Regions from separate parts of the Ensifer sp. ENS09 genome, predicted to be linked through region 3. Evidence: riboswitches for the same ligand, from Rfam matches in the RefSeq annotation. Region 3 holds a riboswitch; each other region holds the start of a gene.
The links. Region 3 has a riboswitch for thiamine pyrophosphate ahead of thiB (thiamine ABC transporter substrate binding subunit). Riboswitches for the same ligand answer to the same signal wherever they lie in the genome.
Positions count from the first base shown of each region.

Region 1: linked by a shared signal. The riboswitch ahead of thiC (phosphomethylpyrimidine synthase ThiC) and the one ahead of thiB (thiamine ABC transporter substrate binding subunit) in region 3 are both predicted to bind thiamine pyrophosphate.
Region 2: linked by a shared signal. The riboswitch ahead of thiD (bifunctional hydroxymethylpyrimidine kinase/phosphomethylpyrimidine kinase) and the one ahead of thiB (thiamine ABC transporter substrate binding subunit) in region 3 are both predicted to bind thiamine pyrophosphate.

Region 1 covers NZ_JACVBP010000005.1:248,020-258,235, reverse strand. The annotation lists gene IB267_RS25720 (hypothetical protein) at 1-217, shown strand, start outside; gene IB267_RS25715 (glutathione S-transferase family protein) at 249-860, opposite strand; gene IB267_RS25710 (YafY family protein) at 955-1,674, shown strand; gene IB267_RS25705 (dicarboxylate/amino acid:cation symporter) at 1,751-3,076, opposite strand; gene IB267_RS25700 (ATP-binding protein) at 3,320-5,173, shown strand; gene IB267_RS25695 (sigma-54 dependent transcriptional regulator) at 5,177-6,541, shown strand; TPP riboswitch at 6,639-6,767, shown strand; gene thiC (phosphomethylpyrimidine synthase ThiC) at 6,858-8,681, shown strand; gene IB267_RS25685 (hypothetical protein) at 9,051-9,587, shown strand; gene IB267_RS25680 (Zn-dependent hydrolase) at 9,750-10,216, opposite strand, start outside.
Region 2 covers NZ_JACVBP010000004.1:921,636-931,851, forward strand. The annotation lists gene IB267_RS24510 (glycosyltransferase family 2 protein) at 1-816, shown strand, start outside; gene IB267_RS24515 (class I SAM-dependent methyltransferase) at 813-1,658, shown strand; gene IB267_RS24520 (glycosyltransferase family 4 protein) at 1,655-2,914, shown strand; gene IB267_RS24525 (hypothetical protein) at 2,925-3,656, shown strand; gene IB267_RS24530 (hypothetical protein) at 3,667-5,886, shown strand; gene IB267_RS24535 (glycosyltransferase family 4 protein) at 5,883-7,184, shown strand; gene thiD (bifunctional hydroxymethylpyrimidine kinase/phosphomethylpyrimidine kinase) at 7,251-8,087, opposite strand; TPP riboswitch at 8,205-8,308, opposite strand; gene IB267_RS24545 (helix-turn-helix transcriptional regulator) at 9,094-9,318, opposite strand; partial or broken gene IB267_RS24550 (ABC transporter substrate-binding protein) at 10,103-10,216, shown strand, end outside.
Region 3 covers NZ_JACVBP010000007.1:235,470-245,685, reverse strand. The annotation lists gene IB267_RS30035 (M48 family metalloprotease) at 1-131, opposite strand, end outside; gene thiQ (thiamine ABC transporter ATP-binding protein) at 432-1,151, opposite strand; gene thiP (thiamine/thiamine pyrophosphate ABC transporter permease ThiP) at 1,148-2,773, opposite strand; gene thiB (thiamine ABC transporter substrate binding subunit) at 2,781-3,809, opposite strand; TPP riboswitch at 3,861-3,979, opposite strand; gene IB267_RS30015 (GNAT family N-acetyltransferase) at 4,113-4,598, shown strand; gene IB267_RS30010 (thiamine diphosphokinase) at 4,683-5,333, shown strand; gene IB267_RS30005 (ABC-F family ATP-binding cassette domain-containing protein) at 5,337-7,163, shown strand; gene IB267_RS30000 (MarR family winged helix-turn-helix transcriptional regulator) at 7,323-7,826, shown strand; gene IB267_RS29995 (multidrug effflux MFS transporter) at 7,823-9,061, shown strand; gene IB267_RS29990 (argininosuccinate synthase) at 9,124-10,216, opposite strand, start outside.

The DNA of each region.
Region 1 (10,216 bases), on a different contig from region 3:
CGGCCCGCGCGGCGGGCGCGCCGGCCTTAATGGCAGCCGGCGCGGCGACGCGATCAACCTCACCATCCGCTGGGCCAAGGAAGTCAACGGCGACCGCAGCGCCGACCTCACCTTGCGCAAGATCGGCGCCAATGGAATGCGGTTGACAACCATCGATGTCGATCCCGCTTCAGGAAGGCGGGTGGTGACAAGCGAGATCAATCTCAAGCGAAAATAGGCCGCCCCGCCGGAGCGGCCTTGGCCAGCGATCAGGCCGCCGCCGTGGTGCGAGTGTCGAAGTCGGTCGTCCATTGCAGCGACGGGCGCTCGCCGCAGCGTTCGACCCAGGCCTTGACGAAGGCGCTGTCAGGCGTTGCAGCCGGATACCAGGCAAAGGGCGAGTGCAGAAGAAGGTCGACGGCCGTATAGCGGTCGCCCATCAGATAGGGACTGTCCTTCAAGGCGTTTTCGAGCCGCTCTGCAAGTTCAGCCGGGCCTCGGAAGGTCGCATCCAGATAGGGATGCGACAGCCCGGCTGCCTGCGCGATCAGGACCGGCTCGACCACGCCGGCATACCAGGCAAGCCAGCTCAAGTACCGACCGCGCTGCGCGTCGCCTGCGGCCGGCGCCATCCTCTTTTCCGGAAAGAGATCCGTCAGGTACTGGATGATCGCGATGCTCTCCCAGAGCACGACGCCGTCATGGACGAGCAGCGGAACCTTGCCTTCCGGATGCGGGTTCTTCGGATCCTTGCGGCCGCTGCCATCGCCTCGAGTGATATCGACGATCTCGATCGCGACCTTGTCCACGGCGTCGAGTTCGCGAAGCAGGGTGATGATGCGCGACGAGCGCGAGCGCGGGGCGTGAAAGAGTGTCAGCATGGTCTGGTTCCTCGGTTGCGTTTGGCAATGCGGATCTTATACAGTCGGCCAACTGCCAGTTTTCGTCAGTAGGCTTCCTCTATCCTCCAAAGTCATGGCCCGCAGTGATCGTCTGTTCCGCCTGCTCCAGGCGCTTCGCACACTCCCCTCCCCGGTAACGGCCGCGCGCCTCGCCGAGGAAACGGGCGTGTCGTTGCGCTCGCTCTATCGGGACATCGACAGCCTGCGCGCCGCCGGCGCCGTCATCGATGGCGAGCGCGGCTTCGGCTACCGGCTGACGGAGGACATCGCCTTGCCGCCACAAACCTTCACGCGCCTGGAGATCGAGGCGCTGGTGCTCGGCCTTGCCGAAGTGCAGCACATGGGAGAGCCGGATCTTGCGGCCGCAGCAGGCGCCGTGCTTTCCAAGATAACGGCGACACTGCCCGATCGCTTGCAGCGCCAGGCGCTGCATGCGGCATCGCAGGTCTACCGCTTCGAGCGCCGGGAGCCGCCGGTTGCCGATGTCGCTCTTTTGCGCGAGGCCTGCTGGCAGGAGCGCGCAGTCATGATTGGCTATGTCGACGCCGACCAGCAGCGGACCGACCGACAGGTCCTGCCGCTGGCGATCGTCTATCTCGAGCGGATGCTGGTGCTGCTCGCCTGGTGCTGCCTGCGCCAGGATTTCCGCAAGTTCCGCGTCGACCGCATCGTCGATGTCGCGATGACGGAGGAGAGTTTCCGCCCGCGCCGGGTGCCGATGCTCCGAGACTTCGTCGCCTATCTGAACGCCGGCGCGCCTGAGACGTCGAAGATGACCTTGAGCGGCCAGTAGCCCAAACGAAAACGCGGCCCGTGTTGCCACGAGCCGCGTCCGGACTGCCTTAGCAGTCATGCCTTGGGAGGCAAACTTATTCCGCGGGCTGCAAGGCCGGCTGCGGCAAGGCTTCCGGCGTGCGACCACCAAGGACCGCGGCCATCTGTGCCTCGTCGAGTTCCCCTTCCCACTTCGCAACGACGATGGTTGCGACCGCATTGCCGACGAAGTTGGTCAGCGCGCGGCATTCCGACATGAAGCGGTCGATGCCGAGGATCAGCGCCATGCCGGCGACCGGTACGGCCGGCACGACCGAGAGCGTCGCGGCCAGCGTGATGAAACCGGCACCGGTGATGCCGGCGGCACCCTTGGAGCTCAGCATCGCGACGAGCAGCAGCAGCACCTGGTCGCCAAGCGACAGCGGGATATCCATCGCCTGGGCGATGAAGAGCGCGGCCAGCGTCATGTAGATGTTGGTGCCGTCGAGGTTGAAGGAGTAGCCGGTCGGGATGACGAGGCCGACGACCGAGCGCTTGCAGCCCGCCTTTTCCATCTTGCTCATCAGGCCCGGAAGGGCGGCTTCCGACGAGGAAGTGCCGAGAACGAGCAGCAGCTCTTCCTTGATGTAGCGGATGAGCGCCACGATCGAGAAGCCGTTGTAGCGGGCGACGGCGCCGAGAACGATGAACACGAAGAGGAAGGACGTGATGTAGAAGGTGCCGATCAGCATCGCGAGGTTGGCGATCGAGCCGACGCCGTACTTGCCGATGGTGAAGGCCATCGCACCGAAGGCGCCGATCGGGGCGGCCTTCATCAGGATGCCGACGAGCTTGAACACCGGCAGCGTCAGCGCATGCAGGAAGTCGACGACCGGCTCGGCCTTCTTGCCGACCATGGCGAGCGACAGGCCGAAGAGCACGGAAATGAACAGCACCTGCAGGATGTCGCCATCGGCGAAGGCGCCGACCAGCGTCGTCGGGATGATGCCCATCAGGAAGCCGGTGATCGTCTGCTCATGCGCCTTCTCGGCATAGGTCGTCACGCCCTTGACGTCGAGCGAGGCCGGATCGATGTGCATGCCGGCGCCCGGCTGCACGACATTGGCGACGATCAGGCCGATGATGAGCGCCAGCGTCGAAAACGTCAGGAAGTAGATCATCGCCTTGCCGGCGACGCGGCCGACCTTGGCAAGATCGGTCATGCCGGCAATGCCGGTCGCGACCGTCAGGAAGATGACCGGCGCGATGATCATCTTGACGAGGCGGATGAAGGCGTCGCCGAGGGGCTTCAGTTCCGTGCCGAGCGACGGATAGAAATGGCCGAGCAGGATACCGGCGGCGATCGCCGCCAGAACCTGGACATAGAGATGGCGATAGAAAGGTGTCTTGCCGCGCGGTTCCGCGGATTGTTCGATAATCATGAGATCCTCCACTGCACCCAGTCCGGCGTCATGCCGGGCCTCCCGGGTCAAATTCCGATGCGCGACAGCGCGGGCTGTCATGAGGACGTCATTTGCAACGGCCGTGCCAGTTCGCCGCGGCACGAGACAAGCCTTTGAATTGATGAGGATGTTTTGTGCGGGCGGCTTGGCGCACACAAAGAGTTGAGCGGATTTCCGCACAACCTACCTGGAAGCCTGAGCGAAAAAGTGCACAATTAGGCCATGTTCAGTGCCCTCTCCGCCCCCCTCAATCTGGCAGATCTCGACCAATCGATGCGCCGCACCTGGCTGGTCTTTGCCGGCCTTGCCGTCGCGCTGCTTGTCGCCGCGCTCCTGCTCGCCGGCGAGTACGGCCGAAGCCAGGCGCTCGAAACGGTCGATGCCCAAAGCCGGATCGATGCCAATCTGAAGGCCTCGCTGTTGCGCGCCGTGCTTGAACGCCAGCGCTCGACGCCGCTGGTGCTGGCCGACGATGTCGAGGTGAAGGCGGCCCTTTCGACCCGCAGCCCACAGGCGCTGCAGCGGCTGGACGAGAAGCTGCAGGCGCTGGCGGCCAACACGGATGCCGCCGTCATCTATGTGATCGGCCCCGATGGTGTTGCCGTCGCTGCCAGCAACTGGCGCGAGCCGACGAGTTTCGTCGGCAACGACTATGCTTTCCGCGAATATTTCCGCATGGCAATGCGCGACGGCAAGGCCGAGCATTTCGCCATGGGCAACGTCAGCAAGCGGCCCGGTCTCTACATTTCGCGACGGGTTCAGGGGCCCGACGGTCCGATCGGCGTCGTCGTCGCAAAGCTCGAATTCGACGATGTGGAGGCCGAATGGCTCGCCTCCGGCAAGCCGGTCTACGTCACCGACCGGCGCGGTATCGTGCTGATCACCAGCTTCCCGTCCTGGCGCTTCATGACGACGAGGACCATTCCGCGCGATCGCGTCGCCGCCATCCGCGACAGCCTGCAGTTCGGCGATGCTTCGCTGCTGCCGCTGCCCTTCCGCGACATCGAACCGACAAACGACGGCTCCAGCGAGTTGCGGGCGCTCCTGCCCGGCGACAGCGAGCGCCGGTTCCTCAGGGTCGAAACCATGGTGCCGACCACAAGCTGGCGGCTGGAGCAACTGGCGCCGCTCGATGGCGCGATCTCGGCGGCAACCCGCGAGGCCCGGCTGATTGCGCTCGCCCTCCTCGCCCCGCTGCTCGCCCTTACCGCCTTCCTCCTGCGCCGCCGCCAGACGCTGGCGCTGGTGTCTGCAAGGGATCGCGCCGCGCGCGACGAGCTGGAAACCCGCGTGGCGGAGCGCACCCATGACCTCAGCCTTGCCCGCGATCATCTCGAAACGGAGATCGCCGACCATCGGCGCACCGGCGAAAAGCTGCAGGCGGTGCAACAGGAGCTCGTCCAGGCGAACCGGCTGGCGATCCTCGGCCAGGTGGCGGCCGGCGTCGCCCATGAGATCAACCAGCCGGTCGCGACCATCCGCGCCTATGCCGACAACGCCCGCACCTTCCTCGATCGCGGCCAGCAGCAGACCGCGGTCGAGAACCTCGTCAGCATCGCCGAACTGACCGACCGGGTCGGCACCATCACCGACGAACTCAGAAGCTTTGCCCGCAAGGGCCGCTTCGTCGCCGAACCGACGCCGATGCGCGACGTGATCGAAGGGGCGATGCTGTTGCTGCGCAGCCGCTTTGCCGGCCGCATGGATGCGATCGTCATCGACCTGCCGGAAAATGGCCTCCGCGTGCTCGGCAGCCGCATCCGGCTGGAACAGGTGCTGATCAATCTTCTCCAGAACGCGCTGGAAGCGCTCGGCGCGCGCGGCGATGCCGAGATCCGCGTGCGCTGCGAGGAGAGCCCGTCCGGGACGGTTTCGCTCGTCGTTGCCGACAACGGCCCGGGCATTCCCCCGCATATCCGCGAGGATCTGTTCACGCCGTTCAACACCTCGAAGGACGAGGGCCTCGGCCTTGGCCTTGCCATCTCCAAGGAGATCGTCGCCGATTATGGCGGCGATATCACCGTCGACACCAGCGACAAGGGCACCGTTTTCACGGTTCGCCTGAAGAGGGCCTGAGCGATGCAGCCGACCGTCTATCTCGTCGATGACGACACCCATCTGCGCAAGGCGATGACGCAGACGCTGGAACTCGCCGGCCTCACCGTCATCCCGTTTGCCAGCGCCGCCGAAGCGTTGAAGACGCTCGATGCCAATTTCGACGGCATCGTCGTCAGCGATATCCGCATGCCGGGCATCGACGGCCTCGCCTTCTTCCGCCGCATCGAAGCCTTCGACGCAGACCTGCCGGTGATCCTGGTGACCGGTCATGGGGATATCCCGATGGCGGTGCAGGCCTTGCACGACGGCGTCTACGACTTCATCCCAAAACCCTTCGCCGCCGACCGGCTGGTGCAGAGCGTGCATCGCGCTCTGGAAAAACGCCGGCTCGTGATGGAGAACCGCGCACTGAAGCGGGCCGCCGAGACGGCCGGCGACAGCCTGCCGCTGATCGGCCAGACGCCGGTCATGGAACGCCTGCGCCAGACGATCCGGCACATCGCCGATACCGATGTCGACGTGCTCGTCGCCGGTGAGACCGGCAGCGGCAAGGAAGTGGTGGCGACGCTGCTTCACAATTGGAGCCGCCGCCGTAACGGCAATTTCGTGGCGCTGAATTGCGGCGCTCTGCCGGAGACGGTGATCGAAAGCGAACTCTTCGGCCACGAACCGGGCGCCTTCACCGGCGCCTTGAAGAAGCGCATCGGCCGGATCGAGCATGCAAGCGGCGGCACGCTTTTCCTCGACGAGATCGAGGCGATGCCGCCGGCAACGCAGGTGAAGATGCTGCGCGTTCTGGAAGCGCGCGAGATCACGCCGCTTGGCACCAACCAGGTTCGTCCGGTCGATATCCGCGTCATCGCGGCTGCCAAGATCGATCTCGGCAATCCGGCGGAGCGCGGCGACTTCCGCGAAGACCTCTACTTCCGATTGAACGTCGTGACGCTGTCGATCCCGCCGCTGCGCGAACGCCGTGACGATATCCCGCTGCTCTTCTCGCACTTCCTGACCCGGGCGGCCGAGCGCTTCAAGCGCGACGTGCCGATGATCTCTCCAGCCGTACAACGGCATCTGATGACGCATGCCTGGCCGGGCAATGTGCGTGAACTCTCGCATTTTGCCGAGCGGGTGGCGCTTGGTGTGGAAGGTCCGCTGGGCCAAACGATTGCGCCCACCGAACAGCCCGGATTCGCCCTGCCGGAACGGCTTGAACGCTACGAGGCGGAGATCCTGAAGGAGGTGCTGCGCGCCCAGCGCGGCGACGTCAAGGCGACGATCGAGGCGCTCGGCATCCCGCGCAAGACCTTCTACGACAAGCTCCAGCGCCACGGCATCAACCGCGCCGATTATGCCGAGCGGACAGCACCGGAAAAGGCCGGCCGCTAGCGCCAAATTCGAATCCGCAAATACACGCACTAGGTGCATCTTTATCGACAGGCGAATTCACGCTTGACGACCCGGGCCGTTCGATGGCTATGATCTAGGCATTCACCAGGGGGGTCCCGCAAGGGGCTGAGATTCTGCTGGATGGCCGGCTTGCCGGCTATAGCGCAGTGACCCGTTGAACCTGATCCAGTTCATACTGGCGTAGGGACGGTGCAGATATCGAAGCCAGGATTCCGTGCGGTGAGCACCTGGCGGAGCGTCTTTCATCTTTCCGGCATCAGAACTGGGTCTCCAATCGCAAACTTGGAGCCTCGTCATGAATATTGCCACCAAACCCTCAGCCCTCGCGGTCACGCAAGGCCCGCTTCCGGCCTCCCGAAAGATCCACAAGCCGGGCGTTCTTCATCCGGATATCCGCGTGCCAATGCGCGAGATTGCTCTGCACCCGACCTCGGGCGAGCAACCGGTCACGGTCTATGACTCCTCCGGCGCCTACACCGCCGACGGTGCCGAGATCCGCATCGAGGACGGCCTGCCGCGGCTTCGCCGCAACTGGATCGTCGACCGCGGCGATGTCGAGACCTATGAGGGACGCACCGTCCGCCCCGAAGACAACGGCTTTGTGAGCGGCGACCGGCTGACACCGACCTTCCCGTTCCAGCATGCGCCGCTGAAGGCCACGGGTGGCCGGGCAGTGACGCAGCTTGCCTATGCCCGCGCCGGCATCATCACGCCGGAGATGGAGTTCGTGGCGATCCGCGAGAACCTCGGCCGCGACGCGGCGCGCGCGAAGGTCCGCGACGGCGAAAGCTTCGGCGCCCACGTTCCCGATCACGTGACGCCGGAATTCGTGCGCCAGGAAATCGCCAGCGGCCGGGCGATCCTGCCCGCCAACATCAACCACCCGGAATCCGAACCAATGATCATCGGCCGGAACTTCCTGGTGAAGATCAACGCCAATATCGGCAACTCCGCCGTCACCTCGTCGATGGCCGAGGAAGTCGAGAAGATGGTCTGGGCGACGCGCTGGGGTGCTGACACGGTCATGGACCTTTCGACCGGCCGCAACATCCACAACATCCGCGAATGGATCATCCGCAACTCGCCGGTTCCGATCGGCACCGTACCGCTCTACCAGGCGCTGGAAAAGGTCAACGGCATTGCCGAGGACCTCACCTGGGAAGTCTATCGCGACACGCTGATCGAGCAGGCCGAGCAGGGCGTCGACTATTTCACCATCCATGCCGGCGTCCGCCTGCACTACATCCCGCTCACCGTCGACCGCGTCACCGGCATCGTGTCACGCGGCGGCTCGATCATGGCCAAGTGGTGTCTGCATCATCATCGTGAGAGCTTCCTCTACGAGCATTTCGAGGAGATCTGCGACATCTGCCGCGCCTATGACGTCTCCTTCTCGCTCGGCGACGGCCTGCGCCCGGGCTCGATCGCCGACGCCAACGACGCCGCACAATTCGCCGAACTCGAAACGCTCGGCGAACTCACCAAGATCGCCTGGGCCAAGGATTGTCAGGTGATGATCGAAGGCCCCGGCCACGTGCCGATGCACAAGATCAAGGAGAACATGGACAAGCAACTGGCCGTCTGCGGCGAGGCGCCTTTCTATACGCTCGGACCGCTGACGACGGACATCGCACCCGGCTACGACCACATCACGTCCGGCATCGGTGCTGCGATGATCGGCTGGTTCGGCACCGCCATGCTCTGCTATGTCACGCCGAAGGAGCATCTCGGCCTGCCTGACCGCAACGACGTCAAGGTCGGCGTCATCACCTACAAGATCGCCGCCCATGCCGCCGATCTCGCCAAGGGTCACCCGGCAGCCCAGGTGCGCGACGACGCGCTGTCTCGCGCCCGCTTCGAGTTCCGCTGGGAGGACCAGTTCAACCTCTCGCTCGACCCGGAAACAGCCCGCAATTTTCACGACGAGACCCTGCCGAAGGAGGCGCACAAGGTCGCGCATTTCTGCTCCATGTGCGGCCCGAAATTCTGCTCGATGCGGATCTCGCACGACATCCGGGCCGAGGCGCAGAAGGAAGGGCTGGAGGCGATGGCCGCGAAGTACCGCGAGGGCGGCGACCTCTACATGCCGGTGGAAGACGCGGCTGGCGCGGTCGAGTAGGCGGCAAAGACCCCCTGAAGGGGCCGGTCACGGCCCCTTCAATTCGCGCAGGATTTCCCGGCGATCGCCAACGGTCCCCACCTCCTTCATGTTCGGGCTCGACCACAGTAGGACGCGCGCTTCCGACCCGCCCAATCGACGAACGCGCCCCCCTGTCGAACCCGCGATCATCGGCGTGTTGCGGCCACCGCCCTGGGCCCGCACCTTGCGCGGCACCCGAATAGCTTGTCCCCGCGGCGATTGAACGGTATGCAAGGCACTCGCAAAAGTCGCTGTCGGCGAAATTCATTCGCGACGCGCTGCAGTCCTATGACGCGCAGAAGGTCTTGCAGAACGACGCAACAACGCCGTTCGCACAAGGAGAAAGACTTGAGGACACGCCTGCTGAGACTGACGGCCCTGTCCATCGGGGCCCTTGCATTCGCAGGCGACCTGCCGCGCGATGGGAGCTTTACCGCGGGCCTTTCCTGGATTTCCGCCGCCCATGCGGACGACGCCAATACCGGCGGCGGGAATGGTGAAGGTGCTCCGGGCGGCGGCGACCAAGGCGGCGAAAACGTCGGGAGCGGCGGCACCGAGGGTGGCGGTGACGGGAGTGGCGGCAACTGGGGCTCCGGCGACGGTAGCGGCGTGGGTGGCGAGCCCGGTGGGACCGGCGCAGGCGGCGGAGGCGGCGTCATCGACGGAAGCGGCCTGAGCGGTGGAGACAGCGAGCGTCACTCTTCGCGCGACGGGCGCGATTACGGACCGACCGGCAGCGTATGGCACGGCGGCAGCAGCTTCCTCAATCTTTTCCGCCAGACACCGGAGGAGCCCGCCGAGGGGAGCGGGCCAGAATCTTCCACCCGGCAGAAGGGCTATGCGGGATCCCGTAAAAGTGCGGGTCACACAAAAAAAGAGCCTTGAAGCGCCGTCTGCTTCGTCGCGCCGAAGAGTGGCGCGCGCTGTTTTATCGAAGACATAAGAGCGTCTGCCTCTGCATGCTCGGGCCAAGCCCTGACATGACGGGAAGAGGGAGGCGCGACATCGATCCCGTTTAATCAACGGACGCGCAATACCCCTACCCCTCTAGCGACTCCCCACCATCCGCTCGACCACATCGAGCAACACATTGGCGCCGGCGACGAGCTCGTCCGACTCCGTGTGTTCGCGCGGGTTGTGGCTGATGCCGTCGCGGCTCGGCACGAAGATCATCGCCGTCGGCGCGATGCGGGCGATCATCTGGGCATCATGGCCGGCGCCGGAGGTCATGCGCCGGCTCTTGAGGCCGCGCGCCTTGGCCGACGCCTCGATCGCTGCGACGATGCCCTGATCGAAGACCACCGGCTGGAAGCGTGCAAGCCGCTCGACGGCGATCGTCACCCCCTCTTCCTCGGCGATAAGGACAAGGAAGTCCGCAAGCGCCGTTTCGAGCGCCTGCAGCCGTTCCTCGTCCGGATCGCGCAGATCGACGGTGAAGATGGCACGAGACGGGATGACGTTGATCGCGTCGGGCTCGAAACGCATGGTGCCGATGGTCGCGACACTCGGCGCGT
Region 2 (10,216 bases), on a different contig from region 3:
TTCCTGCGCTTCCAGCTGTCGGGACTTGCGACCGACCCTTTCGTCGCGGCCAACGCCGAGATCATCTACGTGCTCGATTCCCCGGAGATCCACGACGAGACGGAACACCTGCTCGGTGGTTTCCATCTGCTTCACGGGCTTTCGATGAAGCTCGTGGTGATGAACCGCAACGGCGGCTATGCCCGCGCCTGCAATGCCGGCGCACGCTTTGCCCGCGGTTCTGTTATCGTCATGCTCAACTCCGACGTCGTGCCATGTGGGGCCGGCTGGCTGGAAAAGCTTGCGCTGCCAGTGCTGAAGGAAAAGTCGATCGGCGCCATCGGCCCGAAACTACTGTTCGAGGACGGCTCGCTGCAGCATGCGGGCCTCTATTTTGCCCGCAACAAGCAGGACATCTGGCTTAATCACCATTTCTACAAGGGCATGCCGGGCGCCTATGCGCCGGCGCAGGAAATGCGCAACGTGCCCGGCGTCACCGGCGCCTGCCAGGTGATGCGCAAGGAGGTGTGGGACCTCGTCGGCGGCTATGCCGAGGACTTCGTGATCGGCGACTACGAGGACAGCGATCTCTGCCTCAAGATCCGGCGAGCCGGCTTCGATATCGTCTATGAGCCGGCAGCCTGTCTTTACCATCTGGAGCGGCGCTCGATCAGCCGCAGCCAGGATTACACGCGCGGCGTCGCCAGCCAGTACAATGCATGGCTGCATACCGAGCGCTGGAACCAAGACATTACCACCCTGATGCCATCCTACCTCGGCGCCGAAGAGGCGGCAGCGCCGAGCACTCGTAAGCCTGCCGCCAGGAGCGCCGCATGAACCAGCCCGTACTTCGCCACGCAGACAACCTGCAGCCGGCCTGGCAACAGAACGAAGACCGCATCGAAGGCATGCTTCAGACGGTTCTCACCAATCGTTTCCTGCCGCAGCCGGACCAAAACAGCGTCTTCGTCGGAGATGGCAACTACCGGGCTGTCGGCGTGGAGTTTCTCGGCCACTTCATCCGCATGGGCGGATTACAGCCGAAAAGCAGCGTGCTCGACATCGGCAGCGGCATCGGCCGCATGGCCGTTCCGCTGACGCAATATCTCGATAGCGATCACGGGCGCTATGTCGGTATCGACCCGGTGGAAGGCGGCGTCACCTGGTGCCGTCAATCCGTCACGCCGGTCTATCCGAATTTCACCTTCCAGCATGTCGACATCGCCCACGAACTCTACAACCCATCAGGCAGGATCAACGGCAAGGCGCTGAAGCTGCCTTACCCGGATCGCCAGTTCGACTTCGCCATCATGACGTCGATCGTCACCCATCTGCCGCCGGACGAAGTGCTCGTCTATTTCAGCGAGATCAACCGGATGCTGAAGCCCGGCGGACGGCTTTTCGTTACCGCCTTCGTGGTCGACAGCATCGCCGCGAAGGACGAACACGGCCGGCGGGATCCCCGTCTTGCCTTCGTTCGTAGTGGCGACGGCCCCTGCTGGTTCGTGCCCGGTCTTCCGCCGCTTGCCGCCGTCGGTTTCGACGACGGCTTCCTCGACCGGGCGCTGGAGCGAGCAGGTTTCACGACGGTCCTGAAATCGCTCGGTCACTGGCGGGGCCAAAGTGCCGGTCACTACCAGGATGTCTTCGTCGCCGAACGCCGGAGTGTGAGCGGATGAAGAAGCGCATTCTGGTCGCCGCGCACAATCATCCGGCGCTTCACCCCGGCGGCACGGAGATTTTCGCGCACGACCTTTTCCGTGCCTATCAGCGGGCCGGTCACGAGGCGCTCTTCCTCGGCGCCACCAACCAGACCCACCGCCAGGTGCGGCCCGGCACGAGTTTTCAGGCGATCGGCCCCGAGGGCGACGAGGTGCTGTTGTGGTCCGGCCATTTCGATCGCTTCTTCATGAGCCAGATCGACCTCTATGGCGTCGTGCCCGACCTTACCGAGCTTTTGCGCGATTTCCGGCCGGACGTGGTTCACATCCACCACCTGCTGCTGCTTGGCGCCGAGTTTCCGCACATCGTCCGCCGCACCCTGCCCGACTGCCGGATCGTAATGACACTGCACGACTACTATCCGCTTTGCCATCACGACGGGCTTATGGTGCGCACCAGCGGCAAGGAGCTTTGTCACAAGTCGAGCCCCGACCGTTGCCATAGCTGTTTCAAGGACATTCCGCTCGATCGTTTCGTGTTGCGCGAGCAGCATCTGAAAGCGTTGCTCAGAACCGTCGATCGCTTCATCTCGCCGAGCCAGTTTCTGAGGCAACGTTTCATCGACTGGGGTCTGAACGGCGACCAAATCGACGTGATTGCCAACGGCCTGCCGCCACGAGACCCGCCGCGCAAGGGCCAGCCGGAGAACGATCGGCCGGTCTTCGGCTATTTCGGCAATCTCAATCCCTGGAAAGGCACGTCCGTGCTTCTCGAGGCTGCGCGGCAGCTGATCGACGAGGGCCTGCGTTTTGAGCTGCGGGTGCACGGGGGCGCGCCCTTCCAGGCCGACAGTTTCAAGGACGAGATCGCCCGCCTCTTCAAGAAGACGGCGCCTTCCGTCCAACAGCGCGGCGCCTACAGGCGCGAAGACATCGGCGACCTTATTGCCGCAGTCGATTGCACCATCGTGCCTTCGATCTGGTGGGAGAACGCACCGCTGGTCATCGACGAGGCGCAGTCCCAGCGCAAACCGGTGATCGCCAGCAATATCGGCGGGATGGCCGAAATGGTGCAGGACGGCGTCAACGGCATCACCGTCTCGCCAAACGATCCGCGTGCATTGGCTGCCGCCATGCGCCGCATGGCGGAAAGCCCTGACCTTCGGCGCCGCCTTTCGGCCAATGCCCGCAAGCCCAACGATATCGATACCACTGCCCGGCGCTATCTCACGCTCATCGACGCGATCGAGCCCCGAGAAACCGTCGCCGCCTAGAGGGAAGACCATGTCTGTAGCAGCCGACAAACCGGACGTCGCACCGGAGCAGAACAATGCAAAGCCGCTGAAGGGCCGCGTGGACGCGATCGACCAGGGCCGCGTCTTCGGCTGGGCCTTTGACCCGGAAACCCCGGAAAAGCGGCTTGCCATTCGCGTGCTTCTCGACGGCAAGGTGATCGCCGAGGCGCTCGCCGACCGCAACCGGCCCGATCTCAAGCGCAACGGCATTGGCGACGGCAACCACGCGTTTGAAATCGCGTTGCCCGAGATGGCGAGCGCGCGTAGCGGCGAACTCGTTGTGCTTGCGGCGACCGGCAAAGGCGGCGAACTGCCGCTTCGTGTTCCCAAGCCCGACGAACAAGCCGCTGAGGCGCTGATTGCGGCGCCACTTGCAAAAGTGCTCGACAAGCTCGACGTGCTGATGGCAGCACAACGGCAATTGCAGGTCTCGCAGCGTTCCGCCCTGCGGTCGAAAGTTGACGACGGCGATGAAGCCGAAAGCCCCGGACTTGCAGCAATCAGCGACGATGTCGCGAACCTCCGCGGAGAAATCACCCAGCGACTGACCGATCTCGACGTCCACCTGATGCGGCTCGACGGTGTAATCGCGGGCATGGAAAAGAGCCTCAACGCACTGAAGCAGCGCTCGAACGGCGATTTGAAGCCCGCGTTTCTGCTACTCTTCGTGCTTGCGGGCTTTGCGGCAGGCGCGATCCTTTCCGTCTTCCTTCGGACCTGAGGCCCATCTCATGCCCAGTACGGAACTCAGCCTTTCCGCAAGCCCTGCACCGCTTGGCCGTATTGCGCGCGGTGGACGCATTATGGCCTGCCCGATCGACGAAACAATACTTCTCGTTATCGGTACCGGTGGCCCGATGGCCGATCAGTTGCCGGTCGAGATCAATGAAGATGCGTCAAGCCAGGTCATGGCGTCGGTCGTCGGCTGGCGGCTGGCAGCGCCCCAGGCTTCCGCCACACATGGCTTTGCCGCGCTGTTGCTGCTCGATGGCTCTGATCGTCTGCCGACGACCCTGCGCTTCGGCACGGCGGGTAACGGCAAGCGCTACATGGTCGCGCCACGCGCCGCTTCGATTGGTGAAGTCACGGCGATGCTGAAGGATTTCGCCGGTCCGCAACTGGTACACGTGCTCGGTCGCCTGGTCGACGTGCTGATCAAACCGCCGCATGCCGATCAACGGCTCGCGGCCATCACGACCCTGCTTAAAACCGGAGCGGCGAGCGACGGATACATCGAACTGCTCGGCGAGGGGCATGACGGGACCATCGCCCTGAAAGGATGGGCGCGCGACCTGCCCGCCGGCGTCTGCCGGGCGATCGTCAAGGGTGACGATACCGTCCTTGCCGATTGCAACGTCGCCATTTTCCAGCGCAACGACGCCCCTGACGGTGCGGCTGGCTTCGTCGGCCTGCTGTCCGCAAACGATCTGCCCCGAGCGCGCGACATCAAGGGCATATTCTATCGCGGCCGTGGCGCTTGGCGTTATGCCGGGCTCCACGAACGCCGGGTGGTGACCGGTCCGCTCGAGACACCCGGCCATATCCGCGCGATGCTGCTCCAGAGCCAGAGCTCGCCGCAGGTCATGCTTCGCCTGCGCGATGCCGCGAGCGGATACGATGGCACCGAGACGATCTCGAGCCTTCCGGTTCCTGTCCGCCTTGGCGTGGATGCACTCTACCAGGGTGAGGATGGTGCCTTCCTGATTTCGGGCTGGATTTTAGACCCCGATGGGCATGTTGAAAGCGCGCGACTTTGCCAACAGGGCGGCGGAGCGCGGCTGGACGCAGCCTGGACCCGCACCGAACGGTCCGACGTCGAAGAGGCCTTCGTCGATCGGCCGGAATTCAAAAGCGCGATTTCCGGCCATCGCCGGTCCCATGGCTTCATCGTTCAAGTCGAGCCGCTTGGTGGCGAGGCAGAAGGGCCAGTTCACCTCGAACTCACCCTTGGCGATGCCCGCCGCGCCTACATGCCACTTTTCCCCGTGCGGCTGCCGGCTCGCGCCGCCGCCTTGCGGCTGCTTGGCTCGATCGATCCGACAAGCTGGGCCCTGCCCGATATTATCGACCGGCAGATCGTCCCTTTCCTGACGGCGGCGCGCAGCACCGCACCGACCATCGAGACCGTTGTCGACATGGGCCCCTTCGACCAGGCTGAGGGTACCGCCATCCTTCTTATCGCCGGAGAAACCGAAACGGATTTCGCACCGCTTTTGGGGCTGCTCGCGCTTGATCCCCAAACGCGTCGTGCGCCGATCGCGCTCGTGCTCCAGTCCGAGCGGTTCCGAAGGCACGCGGTCCACATCCGTCAACTCTCCGAATTCTATCGTTTGCCGCTGCGGCTCATTTCCGTCGAAGGCGCCGACGATGCATGTGACCTGGCGCAAGCGGCCGCCGAAAGCGTAAACAGCGACGCGGTCGTTCTGATTTCCGCGTCGCTGACGCCAGCCAATGCCGGGTGGTACCAGGCACTCGTTGCCGCCTACGAGGCAAACACGGGAAGCATCATTTCGCCAACCCTTGCCTATGAAGATCACTCTATCCGCTGGGCCGGCAGCACGTCGCTCGATCGCCCCGACCATCTGCAATCGAGCCGCTACGCCGGCTATCCCGTCGGCGCCGTCAATCGCCTCAAGCTGACGCGGGTCGCAGCCGCATCGCTCGATTGCTGCATCCTGCCGCGTGAAGCGCTTATGGAGGACGCAGGCCTGTCGCCGACCTATCTCGGCGCGGCGCTGAAGGGCCTCGACCTCGCCCTTCGCCTCAGCGGAAAGGGCTACGAAGCCTACTGGCTTCCTTCCCTGCAGATGGTGGGATCCGACGAGGTGCCCGGAGCAGGCTCTGCCGCCACCGCGCGCTTCGTGGAACGCGTCGATCGGACGCTGTTCCGCGCCCGATGGACGCCCGCCTCCGAAACCGCAAAGACAATCTTTGAAGGGGCTGGCGCATGAGCGAAAAACTCCGCGTACTCGTGGTCTCCCATGGCCACCCAACCCACTCCCTTGGCGGAGCGGAAATTGCCTCGCATGGCCTTCACAAGGCGCTTAACGGCCTGCCCGGTGTGGAATCGATCTACCTCGCCCGCGTCGGCAATCCGGTTCCGCGCCATGGCGCGTCCGCGCTGATGAGCCTGCGTCTCGCCATGGACGAAGTGCTCTACCACGCCGAAGACTTCGACCATTTCTTCCTCTCCAACGGCGATACGGACGCGATCCGCCGCGACCTCTTGCGCTTCGTCGGTGACATCAAGCCGGACGTAATTCACTTCCATCATATTCTCGGCTTCGGCCTGGAAGCGCTCTATGCCGTTCGTGATGCCCTGCCCAACGCACGCATCGTCGTGACGTTCCATGAGTATCTGCCGATCTGCCACAATCACGGGCAAATGGTGAAACGCCCCTCGGGCCAGCTTTGCAACGGCGCCTCACCGATCAGCTGCCACACGTGCTTCCCCGAAATCCCGGTGTCGCGCTTCGTTCGCCGCGAACAGTTCGTGCGCGGCATGCTCAATCTCGCCGATGCCTTCATCGCGCCCAGCGCCTTTCTCGCCAACCGCTATGTCGAATGGGGGCTCGAAGCCGCAAAAATCTTCGTGATCGAGAACGGCATCGTCATGGGCGACAAGGCGCCGGCCCGCGAATTGCCATCGCCGACGGCGCGACGCAACCGCTTTGCCTATTTCGGGCAGATGACGCCATTCAAGGGCGTTCACGTGTTGATCGACGCCGTATCGCGTGTGCCCGATGACGTGTGGGGCGACGATTCCTCGCTGATGATTTTTGGCGGCAACCTCGAGCGCCAGCCGAAAGACTATCAGGAGAAGGTGGCCAAACTGATCGAAGACGCCGGTCGCCGTGTGCGCTTCTACGGCGCCTACCAGAACCAGGACATGCCGCGGCTGATGCGATCGGTCGATTGGGTGGTGATGCCCTCGGTCTGGTGGGAGAATTCTCCCGTCGTCATCCAGGAAGCATTGCATCACGGCCGGCCGATCCTCTGCTCCGACATCGGCGGCATGGCCGAAAAGGTTCGCGACCGGCTGGATGGCTATCACTTCCGCGCCGGCAGCGCCCAGGATCTGGCCGACCGGCTGATCGACGTGTTGGCCGCCCCGCGGGCATGGGACAATCTGCGTGCGACACTTCGGCGACCGACGAGCCACGTCGATTGCGCGCGCGAACATGTGGCGCTCTATCGCAAGATGCTCAAGGGCGAGCAATCGGCCCTGCCAAGCGCTGCAGTGGCCTGAGATGCAATGAACGCCATGCTACTGCGCATAGCCATATCTAGTCATTCGTCCGAGGCGGCCGTCTGCTTAGGCCCCGTCCGAAGACGCTGTGCTCTGGTTGCGGCTGTCGCCCCACCAATGATGAAAATGATGCACCGGCCCCCGCCCCTGTCCGATAGTCAGACGATCGGCAGCGACCACCGCGTCATGCAAGTAGGCCTTGGCGGCGACGACCGCATGGTCAATCGGCTTGCCCTTGGCAAGCCCCGCGGCGATTGCCGCAGAGAGCGTGCACCCGGTGCCATGATCATTGCTGCTTTCGATCCGCGGTCGCGACAGGTTGAGGACGTCCCCCTGACCAAAGAGAACGTCGGTCGCGTCCTTGCCCTTGCCATGCCCGCCCTTCATCAGCACCGAACGCGCACCGAGTTTCAGAAGCATCTCGGCCTGGCGTGCGATCTCGGTCTCGGTTTCAGCGATCGCCCGTCCGGTCAACAGCGCCGCCTCGGGCAGGTTCGGCGTCAGAATGAGTGCCAGCGGCAGCAACTCCTCCTTGAGCGTCGCGATCGCGTCCCGGCGCATCAGGTGATCGCCGGAGGTTGCCACCATCACCGGGTCGATGACAGCCAGCCGGTCGTAGCGCTTAAGACCAGCCGCGATCACCGCGATCGTCTCGCGCCGCGAGACCATGCCTATTTTCACCGCTCCCACGGCGAGATCCGAAAATACCGCGTCGATCTGAGCCGCAACGACGGTCGGGGAGATATCCTCCACCGCAGAGACCCCACGGGTATTCTGCGCCGTGACCGCGGTGATCACGCTTGCGCCATAAACTCCGAGCGCCGAGAACGTCTTCAGATCCGCCTGGATGCCGGCCCCGCCGCCGGAATCCGAACCTGCGATGGTAACGGCGATCGCGGTCATCGCCCCACCTGCATGAGCCTTGAGCCTTTTTGGATTGAGTCAAAAACAGACACGAGCAAAGCGACCTCCCGGACATGGACGGAGATCCGGTCGGTAAGCGCAAAGACAGCTGGTGAGCAGAAGGGCCCTCGCCGTTCCTACGCCGGTATGATCCGGATCAGGTTCAAGGGTCTGGCTCACCGCCATCTCAGCACTGTGACAGTGCACCCCTCGGCGGGAGGGATGCTAGGGTAGCGTGGGCCGGGGTGTCAACCGTTGGAACCCTGTCACAGGCAAGCCAGTTCGAGGCGCAATCCTCACTGTTGAAGAAGCTTCCTAAAATGAAGGTCCTATGGGCTTTCGAGCACAAGGGGCCTTCCGTCTGAGCGTTCGACTTCACAGGCGAAGGTATTGATGACACAGGCTGTGAAAATTCATAGTGCCCTCACGCGATTGTGCACGGTTAGCGTGCCTCGATTCCGGACTTTCGGTCGCGTTGGGTCAACAATCGCTTAAAGGTGGAATAGCCCTCCAACTCCGGTCAGCATCATTGCTTCCAGAGCGTTGCGGATCAAACGTGAGTTCGATGAAGGAGTCGCTGATATCAGTATTCCTCTTCCGCTCGTCGAATATGGACAGTCCCACACTGGCTGCATTCGCCAGCTCTGCGCGAACCTCGGCTCCAGTTAAGATTGGCGAGGGTCTTCCTTTCAAGAGTTGTCTCTTTGGTAGCCGGATCAAACGCCATCAACGGAAGATCCCGAGCTCGACTTCTTGAAACAAACGCCGACGCTGCCCCCATTTTCAGGGATGAATTCGATACCGGGACCTTCCAACACGTGCCGTATGGCCTTCAAGTTCGCGAATGTTAGGGATGCAGCTCCATCTTCAGTTTCTGCTCGGCCTACGGTGGCGACTCCGATATCAGTTGCCTTGGCGAGCCCTTTAGCGCTCCACGCACAGGAGCGGCGCGTATTTGTGCGCCTGTGAAGCGCATCGCATGCAGAAGAGCCAGTAATCCACCTACTTAAGATGACCGTTTGAAGCGGATGCCTACGCCGCCACCATTTGCCGGAATAATCTCAATTCCTGCCTTCTCCAACGCCGCTACGATGCTTGCGAGGTTGTTGACGATCGGTACGTGAGCTCCCCTTTCAAAATCGGCGATAGTCTGGCGAGACACGTTTGCTGCCTTGGCGAGCTCTGCCTGGCTCCAGCCCAACATTGCCCGTGCTCCACGGCACTGCTCCATCGTAAGAAGTAAGTTACTCAAGGCAAACTTTCTGATTGACCTCCGACATATTGTAGGAAGAATGACCCGGCGATCGAACAGGTGCGGTAACACCTGTTCGATCTGACCAAAACCAAGCTATAGGGAGCTCGGATCATGGCTGATTCCGACAATAGCAGAACTTTGCCTACCGTCACGCGAGGAGATTTTCATTCCTCGGTGCCGGCGTGTTTACCCACATATCCGCACGTTGCGGCCCATCGAAAGTCAGGGTTTAGCGGTTGCACCAATGACCCTGCGGTCGCAGCCTGGCAGCATTGGCGTGCCGCCTGGACTCGCCTGAGCGAATCGACCCACCATCAGCAACAGCTCGAGATCGCCCTGTTCTCAGGCGAGCCGTCGTCTTCAGCTGAGCGCGATGGACGCAGCGCCTACAATGACGCGCTCGAGGACGAGGACCGCGCAGCGCTGGCGGAGGAATTAGCCGCCCAAGCGTTGTGGCCGGTTCCTGTGACGTCGCTCCCGGCGTCATCGCCAAACTCGACGCGATCGTGAACCGCGGCCAGCCTTCGTCGACCTGTGTGGACGAACCCTGGCCGCAAATCCGTACCGTCTTGGCTGATTTGCTCAAAATCGACACGGCAGCTGAACCCTCGCCACGCCTCAGCGACTGAAGGTGTTCGCCGCATCGCAAGCGGCGCGCTCGCAGCCCGCCGCCGGCATTTAAGCAATCTCCGAATGACCCCGCGCCGGAGCCCCTTCGGCACGAGCCTCTGACTCTGTCAAAAACAAAAGGGAATTGCACATGAAACTGGGAAGACCTTTTCGTAAGCGCCTGTTGCCGGCGTTTCTCCTGTCCGTCTCGCTCGGCTCGTCGTTGTCTGTGCCCGCCGGGGCGCAGGAAGCGGGCGAAGTGCGC
Region 3 (10,216 bases):
TGATAAGTCTGCTCGATCACGGATTGGCATGCGGAAAGGAGCGTGGTCGCAAGCAATGCAACCACGGCGCGTCCACGCAGCCGTCCGCCCGTCGGCGGGATCCGGTCGTGTGTGACTGTATGCCTCTCCATGCCTCAGCCCGTTTCCGTCCGTCGCTCCGCCCGCATTCTGCGGAAACGTGGAACGACAGCGTTGAAAGTCCTACTTTTTCAGCGCGGCAGCGTTGCTCTGCCGCGACCTTTCAGTCCTGGTCTTGCTGTATCTGATTTCAGCGCCACCTGCCTAGTTTATCTCGGTAGAAATAGTTGCCCCGTGGTATCACGGCAACGGATGCGGGAATATTCGCGCCTTGCCGGATATTTCGCGCGTCGCATGGCGCCGCGGTCAAATTGTGGCAACCGGCCAAGGGCGTGGTGAATCCCGTCCGTCCTTCAAGTATTGCCGAGAAAGCGGTCGATCGCCGCATTATCCCGCCGCGCCAGGAAGCGGTCGACGGCGTCGTTTGCGATGATACGCCCCCGGTCGAGAAAAAGCACGCTGTCGGCCAGGGCTTTCACGTCTTCGGGATGGTGTGTGATCATCAGGATCGTGTTGCCTTCCTCCGCGTGCAGTTCGCGCAGGAGTGTGCGCATGCCGGCGCGCATGCCGGGATCAAGCGCCGCGAAGGGTTCGTCGAGCAACAGCAGCGGGCGCTTTCGCACAAGCGCCCGGGCAAGGGCGACACGCTGGCGTTCGCCGCCGGAAAGCGTCGGCGGCAGCCTTTTCCCGAAGCCTTCGAGCCCGACGCGGCGGAGCGCGTCTTCGATCTTGTCGCGATCGGTCGCGGTCAATCGAAGCGCCGGGTCGATGCCGAGGCCGATATTGGTCGCGACGTCGAGATGGGCGAAAAGGTTGTTGTCCTGGAAGATCATCGAGACCGGCCGTTCCGACGGCGCCCGATCGGCCACGTTCTCGCCGAGAATGCGGACCTCGCCGCGATCGGGGTCCTCGAACCCGGCAATGATGTGGAGCAGCGTCGACTTGCCGGAGCCCGACGCACCGGCGACGGCGACGATGCCACCGGTGGCAATCGTGCAATCGAAGGTGAGCGCGGCCGTTTCGAAACGGACCTCGACATCGCGCAGCTCTATCGCGGGAACGGGGTGGGTCATGCTTTGCGTCTTTCCGGCCGGCTGTCATTCGCCGTGCCGAGGATGGTGAAGATCAGGCACAGAAGCCCGAGGAAAAGGGCGAGACCGGCGGCGTCGGCGGTGCGGTAGCTGCCCATGCGGCTATAGAGCAGCCAGGGCAGCGTCACCATGTCCTGGCTGCCGAAGAGGGCGACGGCGCCGAGGTCGCCGAGCGACAGCGCCATGGCGAAGGAAAGTGCCATCAGCAGCGGCTTGCGCAGCGCCGGAAAGTCGATCCATCGCAGGCGATCAAAGCCACGGATGCCAAGGCTTGCCGTCAGCCGTTCCGACCGCGCCGCATGGGTCGCCATTGCCGGCGCGAGGATGCGGTGGACGAAGGGAAGCGCCATCAGCGCATTGATCGCCACGACGATAAAGGGCGCAAAACGCGCGACATCGCCGAAGGGACGCAGCAGAAGGAACCAGCCGGCGCCGAGCACCACGGGCGGCACCAGCAGGATCAGCGAGGTGCTGGCGCCGATGGCGCCGGCAAAGCCGCGGGCGAGCGACGTCGCGTGACGCGGCGCGGTGACGGTCGCGGCTGCGCGGATCATCACGGCCGCCATGGTGACGGAGGCGAGGGCCGACGCGAGCGCGATTGCCGCGCTGGTCAGCAGCGCCCGGTGCACCGCCGGGTCGCGCGCGAGCTTCAGCAGATCGGCTTCGAGGCCGGAGGTGAGGACGGCGATCAGCGGTGCGCCAAGAAACAGAAAGGCAAGGGCGATCCAGGCGCCATCACTCAGGCGCGCGATCCTGGACGCGCCATCGAAGCGGCGCACGGTGCGGCCACCGGTCATGCCCTCTTCCGGCTCGGTCGCCAGATAACGAAGCAGGAACAGCAGCAGGCCGGTCATGGCGATCTGCAGGGCCGATAGCGCGATGGCGCGCGGCGGATCGAAGTCGAAGCGCAGCGCCTGGTAGATTGCCACTTCGATTGTGCTGGCCGCAGGCCCGCCGCCAAGCGTCAACACGAGGGTGAAGCTGGTGGCACAGAGCATGAAGACGAGGCCGGCGGCACCTGGAAGGAGGCCGCGCAGGACCGGCCACTCGATGAAACGGAAGAGTGCTCGCGACGGCATGCCGAGATTGGCGGCGCTGCGCCAATACTCGGCGGGGATGCGCTCGAGCCCGGCCAGGAAGAGGCGCGCCGCAAGCGGCATGTTGAAGAAGACGTGGGCGAGCAGGATGCCGAACAGGCCGTAGATGCTGACGGGCTGCGCGAGGCCGAGCCAGCGCAGGCCGGAATTGAGGAAGCCCTGGCGCCCCCAGATCTCGATCAAGCCGAGTGCGCCGACGAGAACGGGCAGGCCGAGCGGCAACGCCATCAGGCGCAAGAGCCAGATGCGGCCGGGAAACTGCGGCCGTCGCGCCAGCGCCCGGGCGACCGGGATGGCAAAGAGTACCGACAGCTGTGTCGAGAGGGTCGCCTGCAGCAGCGTGAAGCGGGTGACGCGCCAGATATAGGCGTCGAACAGCGCGTCATCGCTCGCGCCGCCCGTCTGGCTCAGCAAGGCGACGATCGCCAGGCCGACGAAAAGCACGAAGGCGCCGAGGCAGGCTGCCCCGGCGACCACTGTCATGCGATTTTCGCGCAGTGCGAACAATCCGGCCTCAGTTCTTGCTCATGGCGGCGAGCCATTCGTCGATCCAGGCCTTGCGGTTCTTGGCGACCTCCTCCGAAGGCAGGAGGAAGGTGTTCTCCGGGTTGACCAGCTTGTTGAAGGCGTCCGGCAGCGGCTCCTTGGTCGCTGCGACCGGCATCATCCAGTTGGTCGTCGGGATGATCGACTGGAAGTCCGGACCGGTCATGAAGGCGAGGAACTGCTTTGCCAGTTCCGGCTCCTTGGCGTTCTTGGTCATGCCGGCGACTTCGATCTGGATGTAGTGGCCTTCGGAGAAGGCAGCCGCCTGATAGCGCTCGGTGTTTTCCGCGACCATGTGGTAGGCCGGCGACGTGGTGTAGGACAGCACCATCGGCGCCTCGCCCTTGGTGAAGAGGCCATAGGCTTCCGACCAGCCGGGAGTGACGGTCAGGACGCGGTCCTTCAGCTTCGCCCAGGCGGCACCCGCCTCGTCGCCATAGACGGCCTTGACCCAGAGGAGCAGGCCGAGGCCCGGCGTCGACGTGCGCGGATCCTCGATGACGATCTTTTGCGACGGGTCACCTTCGACCAGTTCCTTGAGGCTCTTCGGTGGCGTCTTCAGCGTCTCGGTATCGTAGACGACGGCGAAGTGGCCGTAGTCATAGGGCAGGAAGGTGTCGTCGGAGAAGTTGCCGGGCACGGTGACGCCGGTTGCCTCGATGCCGTGCGGCGCGAAGAAGCCGGTCGCCTTGGCTTCGGCCACGAGGTTGGTGTCGAGGCCGAGCACGATGTCGGCCTTGGAAGCCGCGCCTTCGAGCTTCAGGCGGGTGAGAAGCTCGACGCCGTCGGCGACGCCGACGTAGTTGACCTTGCACTCGCAGGTCTTCTCGAAGGCTTCCGCAACCTTGGCGCCCGGTCCCCATTCGGTGATGAAGCTCTCATAGGTATAGACCGTCAGCGTCTTGTCGGCGGCGGTCGCGACGCCGGAAAAAACGAGGCTTGCGGCGGCCGCAAGGGCTAGCCGGCTAAAGAGTTTGAGTTGCGATGAATTGGACATGGCGAGGACCTCTCTCCCAAAGTTCGTTGTTGCATGGGAAAAGGGCGTATCGATCCGATCGCGTCTAATCCCTCCGCCGGTATGAGCCGGATCAGGTTCCGCGGGTTGGCGTTTTTACGCCTCTCAGCCTCCGGCCGCTGTGCGGTCGGGAGGCACCCCGTTAGAGCGGCAAGAGATTTACCGCTGCCAAGGCCCCAAGGCAAGCGATGTTTGCGGGGAAGCAAGGGCGCCTGGCCGGCACGACGGCGCATGTTTGCGTAAGCCGCCAACTGCGCTACACAACGGCAGCGAGGAGGAAATGTCATGCCCGATATGCTCGTTCGACTTTATGCCCTGCCGGCTGAGCCTCAGTCGAAGCTTGGTCCTGGCGTCAGCATTCGCCGCGCCATGGCGCCGGAGCGCCGCCTGGTCGTGTCCTGGATCGAAAAGACCTTTGGCGCCGGATGGGCGGGCGAGGCGGAAGCCGCCTTTTCCTCGACCCCGACACGCATGCATGTCGCAGTCCATGACGAAAAGATCGTCGGCTTTTCCTGCCACGACGTGACGGCGCTCGGCTTTTTCGGTCCGACCGGTGTCGACGAAAGCAGGCGCGGACAGGGGATCGGCGAGGCGTTGCTGCTTGCAAGCCTGACGGCCATGCGCGAGGCCGGCTACGGCTACGCGATTATCGGCGGTGTCGGGCCGGCGAAGTTCTACGAGCGGGTGGCCGGGGCTGTCGAGATCCCGGATTCGACCCCCGGCATTTATGCCGGCATGCTGTTCCCCGATCCGGTGCCCGAGGGGCATTGACGGTCTGACCAAAATACCGAGAACCGGTCGCCCGACGGTTTTCTTCGTTTTCCTTCGGCGGTCCTTTGCGCTATGGGCTTTGCCATGGCTCGATCGACCTTCACCATTCTGCTTGGCGGCGCCCTTTCGCTGACCGACCGGCTGGCTCACCAACTGGCCGCAAGTCGCTTCATCGCGGCTGATGGCGGCATGCGCCATGCGCGGCTGCTCGGCATCGTGCCCGATGTCTGGGTCGGTGATTTCGACTCGACCGAGGAAGCCCTTCTTGCGGACTACGCCTCGGTCCCGCGCGAGCCCTATCCGGCGGCAAAGGCCGCGACGGACGGCGAGATCGCGGTCGAGGCGGCGCTGTCGCGTGGGGCCGATCGCCTGATCTTCGCCGGCGCGCTCGGCGGCACCCGCAGTGATCATGCGTTCATGCATCTGCTTCATGCCGTCGCCCTTGCCGAGCGCGGGCTTTCGGTGTTGATGACGTCGGGCGAGGAAGAGGCCTATCCACTGCTGGCCGGCCCGCTCGAAGTCGACCTGCCCAAGGGCTGCCTCTTCTCGGTGCTGGGTCTGACCGAGCTTACCGGCCTTTCGATCGTCAATGCGCGCTACCCGCTTGACGATTTCACCCTGCCGTTCGGTTCGTCCCGAACCGTTTCCAACGTTGCGGAGGGTCCCCTTCGCTTCACTCTCAAGAGCGGCCGCGCCCTGGTGCTTGCCCGCCCCTATGATCTTTCCGGAGCCTGAGCCTTGGCGCCTCCCATTCTGAAACTCGACGATATCTTCCTCACCTTTGGCGGCACGCCGCTGCTTGCCGGCGCCAATTTTCAAGTGGAGCCGGGCGACAAGATCTGCCTGGTCGGCCGCAACGGCTCGGGCAAATCGACGCTGATGAAGATCGCCGCGGGCCTTGCAGAGGCGCAGTCGGGCGAGGTGTTCCGCCATCCCTCGGCGACCATCCGCTATCTGCATCAGGCGCCGGATTTCGACGGCTACGACACGGTGCAGGCCTATGCCGAGGCGGGCCTCGGCCCGAGCGACGATCCCTATCGCGTCGCCTACCTGCTGCAACACCTGGGTCTGACCGGCGAAGAAGACCCGAAGCGCCTTTCTGGCGGCGAGGCGCGCCGCGCAGCACTCGCCCGTGTCATGGCGCCGGAGCCGGATATCCTTTTGCTCGACGAGCCGACCAACCATCTCGACCTGCCGACGATCGAGTGGCTTGAAGACGAACTGATCCGCAGCCGCTCGGCGCTGGTGCTGATCTCACACGACCGGCGCTTCCTGGAGAAGGTGTCGACCGCGACCGTTTGGCTCGACCGCGGCCAGTCGCGCCGCCTTGACCGCGGCTTCGCTCATTTCGAGGCCTGGCGTGATGAAGTGCTAGAGGCGGAAGAACTGGAACAGCACAAGCTCGGCAAGGCGATCGAACGCGAAGAGCATTGGCTGCGCTACGGCGTGACCGCGCGGCGCAAGCGCAACATGCGTCGCCTTGGCGAGCTGCAGACCATGCGGGCGACCTATCGCGGCCACAAGGGGCCGCAGGGCACCGTGCAGGCGACGGCCGCCGACGCCAAGGAATCCGGCAAGCTGGTGATCGAGGCCGAGAAGATCACCAAGGCCTATGGCGAGCGCACAATCGTCGCGCCGTTCTCGATCCGCGTGCACCGCGGCGACCGCATCGGTCTCGTCGGCCCGAACGGTGCCGGCAAGACGACGCTCCTGAAGATACTGACCGGGCAGATCGACCCGGACACGGGCACGGTCAAGCTCGGCACCAATCTGGAAATCGCGACGCTCGACCAGAAGCGCGAAGACCTCAATCTCGACGATACGCTGGCGCACTACCTGACGGACGGGCGCGGCGACAACCTGCTGGTCAATGGCGAGCAGCGCCACGTTACCGGTTACATGAAGGACTTCCTGTTCCAGCCGGAGCAGGCGCGCACCCCGATCCGTGAGCTTTCGGGCGGCGAGCGCGCAAGGCTGATGCTGGCGCGCATCCTCGCGCGGGCGACGAACCTTCTGATCCTCGACGAGCCGACCAACGATCTCGACATCGAGACGCTCGACCTGCTGCAGGAGATCGTCGCCGGTTTTGCCGGAACTGTGATCCTCGTCAGCCACGACCGTGACTTCCTCGACCGCACCGTCACCTCGACGATCGCACCAGCCAATCCGGAGGCGCCGGATGGACGCTGGATCGAGTATGCCGGCGGCTATTCCGACATGATGGCGCAGCGCAAGGGCGCGATCGAGGAGAAGCGCAAGGCCGAGAAGGCGGAGAAGGCCAGGGCCGATGCCGCCGCACCCACGGCCGAAGCGCCGAAGGCTGCCAAGGGCAAGCTTTCCTACAAGCAGAAATTCGCGCTCGAAAACCTGCCGAAGGAGATCGCCAAGGCGGAGGCCGAGGCTGCCAAGCGCGAAGAAAAGATGGCGGATCCCAACCTCTTCACAAAAGATCCAAATGCTTTTGCGAAACTGGCGCAGGAGCTGGAGAAGCTGCGTGCCGACCTTGCTCGCATGGAAGAGGAATGGCTGGAGCTCGAGATGCTGCGCGAGGAGCTCGAGGGCTGAGGTACAGCCAAGACGGTTCCATGCGTGAATGCAAAGGTAATACGTTGAATCCTTGCGGGTTTTACCGTTAAACTGGTAAGGGAATGATCGCTCGCCGCGTTGAACGTTATCAGATGCTATGATAAGTAAAACTTATTATATCACCTGTGAACGATCATGATGCCCTTCAAGCTAGAATCCGAAACCATTGGAATGCTTCTGACCGATGTCTCGCGCCTCTTGCGCGGGGCCTTCGACCGCAAGGTCAATGCCATGGACCTGGGCATCACGCCCGGCGAGGCGCGCACGCTGATCCAGGCGGCGCTTACCGAGGGCATCAAACAGGCCGAAATCGCCACACGCATGGGCATCGAGCCGATGACGCTGTCGGCCTATCTCGACCGGCTGGAGACCAACGGGCTCGTCGCCCGTGTTCCCGATCCGGCGGATCGTCGCGCCAAGAATGTTATCATCACCGAAAAGGCGGGTCCGCTGCTCAACGAGTTGATGACCGGCCTCCGCGAAATGATGGATGCCTATACCGAAGGGCTGGATGCGGAAGCGCGCGCGCTTCTCTGTTCCAACCTGCGCATCCTGCGTGACAATCTGCGTCAGCTCGATCCGTGCCTTGCGGGCAAGGATACAGCGGAGAAGGCCGAGGTCCGGGCCGGAGCCGCGCAATGACGCGTCGCATGAGCGAGCGGCGCACAAGCATCATCGGCGCCTTCCTGGTGGCGCTCGGCCCCGTTTCCATGGCGCTCTACACGCCGGCGATGCCCGAACTGGTGCGTGCCTTCTCCTCAAGCGAAGCGGCGATCAAGATGACGCTGTCGCTCTATTTCGCCGGCTTCGCCTTTGCCCAGCTTGTCTCCGGGACGCTTTCCGACGTCATCGGACGCCGGCGCGCGACGCTGATCTTCATGGCGATCTACCTCGTCGGCAGCCTGATGGCGGCCTTTGCGCCTTCCGTCGCGGTGCTTTTGGCCGGCCGCCTGGTGCAGGGCATCGGCGCCTCCGTCGGGATGACCGTGGCGCGTGCGATCGTGCGCGACCAGTTCACCGGGACTGAAGCCGCACGCATCATGAACATGATCGGCATGATGCTGGCCCTCGGACCCGCCGTGTCGCCGACGCTTGGCGGCCTGGCGCTCGGTCTCTTCGGGTGGCAGTCGATCTTCTTCCTGATGGTCGGCTTTGCCGCCATGGCCTGTCTCACCGTGCAGTTCTTCATGGCCGAGACCGCGACCCCGGATCCGGCCAAGGGCCGCCTGAAGCCCATCCTTGCGGCCTACCGGCGGTTGGTGAGCGACAGCCGCTTCGTTTCCTCGACACTTGTGATCGGCGGAGCGGTCGGCGCACTTTATGCCTGGGCGACCATGTTGCCCTTCGTGCTGATCAATGCGGTGGGGCTGACACCGACCGAGTTCGGCGTCGGCATGCTGATGCAGTCGGGCCTTTTCTTTTCGGGAACCGTTGTGGTGCGGCTGCTGATGCGGCGTTTCACGCCGCAGGCGCTAGTGCCGGCCGGCCTCGTCTTCATCGGTGCGGCCAGCCTCGCGCTTGCCTACACCATGCACATGCTGCCGCCGAGCTTCCTCTCGGTCATGCTGCCGATCGGCATCTATGCCTTCGGCATCGCCTTCGTCATGCCCTACATGATGACGGCGGCGATGGCGCCGTTTCCGGACATCGCTGGCACGGCGTCGGCAGTGATGGGTTTCGTACAGATGGGCTCGGGGCTGCTTGGTGGCGCGATCGCCGCGGCGGTCGGCGCTCCGGTGCTGGCGCTCGGCACGATCATTCCATGCTTCGGCCTCGTCTGCATCCTGAGCTATGTCTGGTATCGCCGCAACGTTCGCTCGCAGCCGCTCGCCGTGCCGGTCGAGCGCAAGGATCCCTTGCAGCAAGCGGCGGAGTAGTGGACACGAAAAAAGCCTCCGCGAAAGCATCGCGGAGGCTTTTTTCTTCACTGGATAGTGGCTTAGCGGTTGCGCGCGGCTAGCGTGCGCAGGCGCAGCGCGTTGAGCTTGATGAAGCCGGCGGCATCCTTCTGGTCGTAGGCGCCCTGGTCGTCCTCGAAGGTGACGAGCTTGTCGGAGTAGAGCGACTTGTCGCTCTCGCGGCCGATGACCATGACGTTGCCCTTGTAAAGCTTCAGCGTCACTTCGCCTTCGACATGTTCCTGGCTCTTGTCGATCGCCGCCTGTAACATTTCGCGCTCCGGCGAGAACCAGAAGCCGTAATAGATCAGCTCGGCGTAGCGCGGCATCAGCTCGTCCTTGAGGTGGGCAGCACCCCGGTCGAGCGTGATGCTCTCGATTGCGCGGTGCGCGGAGAGCAGGATGGTGCCGCCGGGGGTCTCGTAGACACCGCGCGACTTCATGCCGACGAAGCGGTTCTCGACGAGGTCGAGGCGGCCGATACCGTTGTCGCGGCCGTATTCGTTGAGCTTGGCAAGCAGGCTTGCCGGCGACAGGCGTATGCCGTTGATCGAGACGGCGTCCCCGCGCTCGAAGCCGATCTTGATGACGGTCGCCTGATCCGGAGCGGCTTCCGGCGAGATCGTGCGCATGTGCACGTATTCAGGGGCTTCCAGTGCCGGGTCTTCGAGAACCTTGCCCTCGGAGGAGGAGTGCAGCAGGTTGGCGTCGACGGAGAACGGCGCTTCGCCCTTCTTGTCCTTGGCAACCGGGATCTGGTGCTTTTCGGCGAATTCGAGCAGGTCGGTGCGGCTCTTGAACGACCAGTCGCGCCACGGCGCGATGATCTTGATGTCCGGGTTCAGCGCATAGGCGGAAAGCTCGAAGCGAACCTGGTCGTTGCCCTTGCCGGTCGCGCCATGGGCGATCGCGTCGGCGCCGGTCTTCTTGGCGATATCGATCAGGTGCTTGGAGATCAGCGGGCGGGCGATCGAGGTGCCGAGCAGGTAGACGCCCTCATAGACGGCGTTGGCGCGGAACATCGGGAAGACGAAATCCTTGACGAACTCCTCGCGGACGTCCTCGATGTAGATCTCCTTGATGCCGAGCATCTCGGCCTTCTTGCGGGCCGGCTCGAGCTCTTCGCCCTGGCCG